One region of the Weizmannia sp. FSL K6-3076 genome, then DNA from elsewhere that is predicted to be linked to it. Evidence: riboswitches for the same ligand, from Rfam matches in the RefSeq annotation. Region 1 holds a riboswitch; the other holds the start of a gene.

Region 1 (4,216 bases):
GATTACAGCTGTTCATACTGGTAATGGAGCTTATGTGGATGGAACGAAGTTTGATGAATTATTAGAGTTAACCAAGAAAACGAGAATAAAAATACCAGAAGTATATGGTGATAAAGCCTATTTTAAAAAGCCAATCTTAGACAAAATCTCTGAACTTAAAGCAAAGGCATACATCCCTGTAAGTGAAGCTGCATATCGCATAGACGAAGAAAGATTCAGTTATAACAAAGATTCTGACGAGTGGTTCTGTAGTCAAGGAAACAAAACAATCAAAAAGAAACACTATATAAGAAAATGTGGAAAAGAAACGTATAATTACTATTTTGACAGAGAACAATGTAGAAATTGCCCAATGCGAGAAGTTTGCATAACCGGAAAAACAGTCGGAAAAGTATTAGGGATCGGAATCAACACCCCAGAATTTTATGAGTATAGTCAACAACAGAAATCGGAGGGATTTAAAGAGAAGTATAAAAAAAGAGCATGCCAAGAAGGGAAAAATGGCGAAATGAAGAATTTCCACGGGTTAGATCGTGCCAAATGGTACGGTCTAAAAAGCATGGGCTTACAAGCCAAGCTAACAGCCTTGGCAGTAAATTTAAAGAGGATAGCCGCCATACTATCCTCTAAAAAGGCGAATTATAGCCAAACATTTGTCATTTTTACTAATTTCTATGGTAAAGAGTACCATTTACAGAAAATTTCTTACACTACACAGCAAATTTTACATAAAAAAATGGCTTTTTTCAGTGGTCACGGAATGCCTAATTAGACAATTCCACCGGGATCTACGCCACATTTGTCTAGTTGGAGCCCCTAATTAGACAAATTCCACCGGGTTTTACGCTGATTAGAACGCCCAACTAGACAAAATCTGCTGAGGCCGCGGCTCTTTTGTCCAATTGGAACGCCTAACTAGACATTTTCAACGGGTTTTCGCCTAATTTGTCCAATTGGATGCGGCGTGTTTTGTCCTTTTGACAGGTTCAAAGGGACATTTCATTCCCGGATGCGGCATGTTTTGTCCTTTTGACAGGATCAAAAGGACATTTCGTTACCTGATGCCGCTCGTTTTGTCTTTTTGACGGCTTCAAAAGGACAATTCGGGCCCGAATGCAACTCCTTTTGTCCTTTTGACAGGTTCAAAGGGACATTTCATTCCCGGATGCGGCATGTTTTGTCCTTTTGACAGGATCAAAAGGACATTTCGTTACCTGATGCCGCTCGTTTTGTCTTTTTGACGGCTTCAAAAGGACAATTCGGGCCCGGATGCAACTTCTTTTTGTCCTTTTGACAGGTTCAAAGGGACATTTCGTTACCTGATGCCGCTCGTTTTGTCTTTTTGACGGCTTCAAAAGGACAATTCGGGCCCGAATGCAACTCCTTTTGTCCTTTTGACAGGATCAAAAGGACATTTCGTTACCTGATGCCGCTCGTTTTGTCTTTTTGACGGCTTCAAAAGGACATTTCGGGCCCGAATGGAGCTCCTAATTAGACAATTCCACCGGGTTCGCACCTCTTTTGGTCTTATGTTTCCAATTGATCCGCCTGCCCCAAGAGGTCATCTTTTCATCCCCAGGTTTTACCTTCCTAACTCTGTTTATCTCTTTACTCCGGATTTGCCGAAAAACCTTGCTTTTTGCATGCTTTAGGCACATTCGGATATTCTACAAAAGAAGCATGATTGAAAATTAGGTACCGTGAGCAAAGACAGTTTGCCCGGGGATATGGCGGGTAAAGATGGACATACCGAAACGCAATTGCGAAATAGTCTTTACAAACCATGGTAACGGGAGTAAGATAGGATGTCGTATGAAAAATTTGTGTTTCATAACTGAACCGCTTAATCCGGAAACGGAACGGGGGAACCAGGTTGGCGGCCGCGCGCCGCTTTGGGGTGAAGCCTTTTTTTAAAAAGGCAGGGCCACTCTTATGCCCGAACCCGACAGCTAACCCCGTCAGCGTTATAAGAGAGGATGTGAAACTGTGATCGGGCAATAGACCACAGGGAAGATAAATTCTCTTTGTGGTTTTTCTTATTTTTGGGGAAGCATTTTTGAAACACTGCAGATAAAAGGAGACAATTCAAATGTTCACCACGATAAAACGATTGTTAATTGGGAGACCGCTGCGTTCAAATGAACTCGAAGGCCAGAAGCTAACCAAGTTAAAAGCACTGGCCATTCTGTCATCCGACGCACTTTCATCTGTTGCGTACGGGCCTGAACAGGTGCTGATTGTACTTGCCACAGTGGGGGCGCTGGCGTTTTGGTATTCTATTCCAATTACAGTCGGCATTTTAATTTTATTGGCTGCACTCATTTTATCTTATCGCCAGGTCATTTACTCTTATCCGCAAGGCGGCGGGGCATACCTTGTCTCGAAAGAAAATCTCGGCGTCACCCCCGGCCTTCTTGCAGGCGGATCCTTGCTGGTGGACTACATTTTAACGGTGGCCGTTTCCGTCTCAGCCGGAACAGATGCCATTACTTCCGCGTTTCAGAGCTTGCATCCGTACAGTGTGCAGATTGCGGTTTTTCTCGTTCTGATCATTACGATTTTGAATTTGCGCGGGCTGACGGAATCAGCCAATGTGCTCGCATACCCGGTTTACCTGTTCGTATTTGCATTGATTGTCATCATTGTTGTCGGTTTATTTAAAACCGTAACGGGGCAAGTTCCGCAAAACCTGCATCCGCATATCGGTACGCCGGTCGCCGGCATTTCACTGTTTCTTTTGCTAAAAGCTTTCTCATCCGGCTGTTCGGCATTGACAGGGGTCGAAGCCATTTCCAACGCGATCCCGAACTTTCGCGACCCGGCACCGAGAAACGCAGCCCGCACGCTTGCCATGATGGGTATCATTCTGGCATCGCTTTTAGCGGGCATCAGTTTTCTCGCATACTGGCTCGGCATTGCGCCGAAAGAAACAGAAACCGTTGTATCGCAAATGGCACACCGGACACTTGGCAACGGTGTTTTGTACTATTTCGTCCAGGCAACTACGGCTTTAATTCTCGTGCTTGCTGCGAACACCGGATTCTCTGCGTTCCCGCAGCTCGCTTTTAACTTGGCGAGGGACAAATTTATGCCGCGCATGTTCACGATCCGCGGTGACCGGCTTGGTTACTCAAACGGAATTATTTTTCTCGGCGTTGCTTCCATGATTTTAATTGTCGCATTCCAGGGCAATACCGAGCGCCTCATTCCGTTGTACGCAGTCGGCGTGTTCATTCCGTTTACCCTTGCGCAATGCGGCATGATTGTGAAATGGGTCACTCAAAGACCGAGAGGCTGGGCCGGCAAAATGTCGGTCAACTTTGTCGGTGCCATTATTACATTTAGCGTCCTTGCGATTTTATTCATTACGAAATTCACGCAAGTATGGCCGGTTTTGATTTTCCTGCCGATCGTCATGTTTATTTTCCGGAAAGTGAACCGGCATTACGAGGCGGTCGGCGAGCAGTTGCGGATTAAAGGGGTGTTTCAGGAAGAAATCCACTCCAATGTGATCATTGTCCCGGTGGCCGGCATTACAACGGTCGTGGAACGGACGATTAATTATGCAAAATCGCTCTCGGATCAGGTCATAGCCGTTTATGTCGCTTTTGACCATGAAGACGAGAAGAGAATGGAAGAAAAATGGAAAGAGTGGGACTGTGGTGTCCGCCTTGTCACCCTGCACTCGTCTTACCGGAGCATTGTCCAGCCGCTTGCCAAATTTTTGGAAATTATCCAGCGGAAAGCAAAAGAAAACAAGTACCAGGTCATGGTACTCATTCCACAGTTCATTCCGAAAAAACGCTGGCAAAACATTTTGCACAACCAGTCCGCGCTCCTCATCCGGATGCGCCTTCTCTGGGAAAAAGACGTTGTCGTTGCAACAATGCCCTACCATTTTAAAAAATAACAAATCTGGATGCACCATTTTCACTGCAATACGGCTGTATCAAAAAAGGCTGCCCGCCACGCGTTCGGCAGCCTTTTTTGATGAGCAGAACAAATTACCGTAGACGCTTCGTTCAACATCAAACGCGGCAAAAGCCAAAATAAAAAAGCCGCGCAACGCCGCGCAGCCAAAATCTTATCGGTTCCAAATCAAAAGAAGCAAAACAATCGCCAAAAGGATGCGGTATATCGCAAACGGGACCAGCTTTACCTTGTTGATCAGTGCGAGGAAAAACTTGATCGCGATTAAGGCGAAAATAAACGCGCT
Region 2 (4,216 bases), 2.5 Mb from region 1:
TGGCCCGTTTCGATTGAAACCAAAAAGCCGCATCCGCATGTTCCGTCCGGGGAAAAAGAGCGAGGGACAGTACCGCTACCCACAGTAGCATTTTTTTGTCCATCTTTATCCCTCCAAAAAATCAATACATGCTGCTGTGAATAGTTTGTGCCCTAGGGCGCTCATTATTTCAGTCCAACCGGTAACAATCCTTGGAAAGAGAGGCACAATTTTTCCCGACAAAAATCTGTATCGCTCCAAAATCAAAGCCGATCAGGGTAAACATTGCTTCTGGCGACACATCAAGAAGGAGTTCAACTTATATGGATGAAGTTTTCACACCGAGTCCGAGCGCCAATTTGCATGATGACTCCAGTAGGCAACAGAGCTAGCATAATTTGATGGAAATGTAAAAAACTACCGACGTTCTTTACTCGCAAACAAAAAAGGCGCGCTGCCTCTATTCCGGCAGTGCACCTTTTTTAACTTCATCGCTCATCTTAAGATTCCGTTACATATTTGTGATCTTTGGAATCGTGCCCGCCGCCGCTGATTTCGGCAAGGTACGCTTCTGCTTTTTCTTTATCATATTTTCCTTCCCATTTTGACACAATAATGGTTGCAAGCGTATTGCCAACGACATTGCAGGCTGTTCTTGCCATATCCAGAATACGGTCAATGCCAGCAATAAATGCTAAGCCTTCAAGCGGAATCCCGACCGTCCCCAGCGTCGCCAAAAGGACAACGAATGAAACTCCTGGAACACCGGCGATGCCTTTTGATGTAACCATCAGCACAAGCACCAGCGAAATTTGCGCACCGATGGACATGTGAATCCCGTACATTTGCGCGATAAACAGCGCCGCCAGCGACTGGTACAAGGTCGAGCCGTCCAGGTTGAATGAGTACCCCGTCGGAATCACCAGTGTGGTGATCGATTTCGGGCAACCGAATTTTTCCATTTTCTCCATGAGCCTTGGCAGCACCGCTTCCGAGCTTGCAGTGGAATAAGCAAGGATCAATTCGTCTTTCAGGATTTTGAAGAGATTGAAAATATTTACACGGAAAAGCCAGGCAATCAGGCCAAGCACGACAACCACAAAGAAAATAATCGTGCCGTAAACCGTGAAAACAAGTTTGCTTAGCGGAATCAATGACTTGAGGCCGAATTGTGTAACGGTTACACCAATCAGGCCGAATACACCAATTGGAGCCACTTTCATGACCAAATTAGTGACATAAAACATTGCTTCACTGACACCCTGGAAAAAGCGGAGCACCGGTTTTCCTTTTTCCCCGATGGCTGCCACCCCAATCCCGAACATGACAGAGAAGAAAATGATCGGAAGCATATTCCCTTGTGAAAGGGATTCAAACAAGTTCGTCGGCACGATACTTAAAATCGTATCGACTATGCCATTGTGTTGCGTCTCTTTTGTTGTTTCCACATAGCTGCTGATCGATGTTTTTGCCAATGAGCCCATATCCACCCCTGTCCCCGGATGAAACAAGTTTCCGGCCAGCAGTCCTACTACAATCGCGATGGTCGTGACAATTTCAAAATAAATCAATGCTTTCAGGCCAAGCTTTCCAACCTGTTTCATATCGCCTGCGCCGGCAACACCGACAATCAAGCTTGAAACGACAATCGGAATCACAATCATTTTAATCAAGCGCAAAAAGAAGTCGCCAAACGGCTGGAGAATATGGGCCACGGTGTCATTGCCGTGGAAAATGCCGCCAATCGCAATACCGAGTATCAGGCCGATAAAAATCTGCCAGGCTAAGCTCACTCTTTTCATGAAGTTTCCCTCCCAGATGCCAATATTTTTCAAAAAGCACAGTACGCAAGCTGCATACCGGATTGTTTGTAAAACTCAAATCGCAAGTCCTGCCAGTTTCCGGCTTTACCCCGGAAACCAAATTTGTGTATTAAAAAAACCACGAAAGAGAGAAATTCCTTCGCAGCATTTTTGCTTAAAAGGCGTGTCCAAAAAACACACAGTTCTCTCCAGACGCTTACGAGGTTAGCTGACGGATTAGGGAATAAAGAGTTTCCCTACCTTTCATTGAAAGGTTTCACCCCTGGTGCATAGAACACCTGTTGGTTCCCCCGTTTACATAAACATGTAATTGAGCGATGATATGAAGTTTTTAAAAAATAAAAAAACAACTCATCCTTCTTCAATGTTTTAGCGTCCTTTGTTATTATATAATATTTTAATATAATATAGCAAATAAATTTTTTATAGGGAGGGACCGGACGCAATCGCGTTGCATATCCGGCAATTCGGTATTTGTAAAACTTTACTTGAAGCGGCGAATGAGTGAAAAAATGAGAAGACACTCTATCACCTAAATGTACACAGCTAAATGAACATCTAGAGAGTGTTCTTCTCATGGATTATGAAAGGAATCTTATTGACCGGAAATAGCATTCCACTCCTCAATTTGTTAAAATAAAACCAGTTGATACTTTGTGAAAAGGGGTACATTATGACACTTTTTTATTTTGTGCGCCATGGCCAGACAGAATGGAACGCCGACCGGAACAGATATTGCGGGAGAAGCGATATCGGTTTGTCGCAGACGGGCGTGCGGCAGGCGGAACTGGCGGCAGGGTTTTTTAAGGACATTCCGTTTAATGCTGTTTATGCATCCACATTGAGCCGGGCTGTCCATACGGCAGAAATTCTCGTTAAGGGGCGGAAATTGAAAATCCATCAAGATCCGCGTCTTGTCGAAACGGACTTCGGTGCCTGGGAAGGAGAACGCCAGGAAGATTTTTCTGTTAAATATGCGGATAATTGGGAGGCCTGGCTAAAAGATCCGGGCGCGACACATGCAGGTTATACGGGGGAAACGGCCATTCAGGTCTATAACCGTGTCCGTGCCTGTATCGATGAGCTGGTGGAGAAACATCCGGAAGAAACTGTCCTTGTTGTTGCCCACAGCATGGCAATCCGCTTTTTCGTCGCCGGAACCCTTGAAGTCCCGTATAAAAATTACCGGATGATCCCACAAGACAATACTGGAATTACGATTTATAAAGAGACACCGGAAAACGCCGGATTTCTGGCCATTAATCTTAATACGCACTTATCTTCCATAAAAAGTTGAGATTTGCACCTATTGCTGTAGAACCCTGCCCATGCCGTTGAACAATGGAACCGCATGGGCAGAGGTTGTATTGGGGCTGGGGCATTTTGAACGTAAGCTACAATGCTTTTTTATAATTGATTTCCTCTAAACCTGGGATAAGGTTGGTGGACATGAACGTCATGTAAAGGAAAACAGGGAATGTCGATTTTATAAAGGCATGGAACTGTCCTGCCTGCTTGAGGGGTTGCGAACCGTGGACTTGGTAAGGAGACTGAACGCCTTGTCCGGACTTATCTTTGCCCGCATAAGCCAATTCAACGTATAGAGAAGGTAGCATCCCTATTTCCGACAGAGGCATTCTTTTATATATTGAGGCAAAGCCAGAATGGAATTCGTTCAGCAAACCTTTTGCGTGCCAGTATGGGACTAGCGTCGTTAACGGTGTTATGGAAGGGTGGGTAAATAGACCCGTCATTTTAATGAAAGCGTTTACAATTTAAAAAGGGGTTAAAACAGTATCGTTTTCATGCTAAACTGGAAGGGAGACTGTAAAAAAAGAGCCTGGAGACCATATTACTCTTACTTTGAATTTGGGAACAGTAAGTAAGAATCATGAGAAAATAGGGGGGTATTTTTTGCTGAAGCATCTATTTTCTTTGTGTCTCCGGCTCTTTATCAACTTTTTGTACAGATGCTCATCAACAAAATAATTTCTATACACTTATATTATACACAATTATTTTGGAAGTCAACCATCTTTTTTGATTTTTTTTAAGGAGCAGTAGCAATGGCCGATCACGGGAATGAAAACATGGAAAACGTTAAAGAAATATTCGCAGCCCGATTGAAAAAAGTGCGGACAGCTCAAGGCTACAGCCAGCCTGAACTTGCGAAAAAAGTCGGGGTAAGCGACCGGAACATTTCGAACTACGAAACTGGATACAGTTTTCCTTCTATTAAGGTGCTATACCGAATTTCGCAAGTGTTGAAAGTTTCAATTGATTATCTTTTGGGCCTTACCAACCATGCCGGCCTGAAGACAAATGAAGCGGTCAGTAATCCGGAAAAGAAACTGCTTGAAACGTTGAGCCATGAGCCGGATTTATACCAAATGATGCTGAAAGATCCTGAGAAA

The links. Region 1 has a riboswitch for cyclic di-AMP ahead of NSS95_RS01615 (APC family permease). Riboswitches for the same ligand answer to the same signal wherever they lie in the genome.
Region 2: it holds a riboswitch for cyclic di-AMP, as region 1 does, so the genes downstream of both, NSS95_RS13420 (cation:dicarboxylate symporter family transporter) here and NSS95_RS01615 (APC family permease) in region 1, are expected to answer to the same signal.

The regions. Positions count from the first base shown of each region.
Region 1 is NZ_JBBOWU010000001.1:342,119-346,334, forward strand. Features, by position in the region: partial or broken gene NSS95_RS01610 (IS1182 family transposase) at 1-673, shown strand, start outside; cyclic di-AMP (ydaO/yuaA leader) riboswitch at 1,831-1,980, shown strand; gene NSS95_RS01615 (APC family permease) at 2,090-3,910, shown strand; gene NSS95_RS01620 (undecaprenyl-diphosphate phosphatase) at 4,085-4,216, opposite strand, start outside.
Region 2 is NZ_JBBOWU010000001.1:2,800,884-2,805,099, forward strand. Features, by position in the region: gene NSS95_RS13415 (metallophosphoesterase) at 1-103, opposite strand, end outside; gene NSS95_RS13420 (cation:dicarboxylate symporter family transporter) at 480-1,781, opposite strand; cyclic di-AMP (ydaO/yuaA leader) riboswitch at 1,982-2,129, opposite strand; gene NSS95_RS13425 (histidine phosphatase family protein) at 2,476-3,099, shown strand; gene NSS95_RS13430 (helix-turn-helix domain-containing protein) at 3,869-4,216, shown strand, end outside.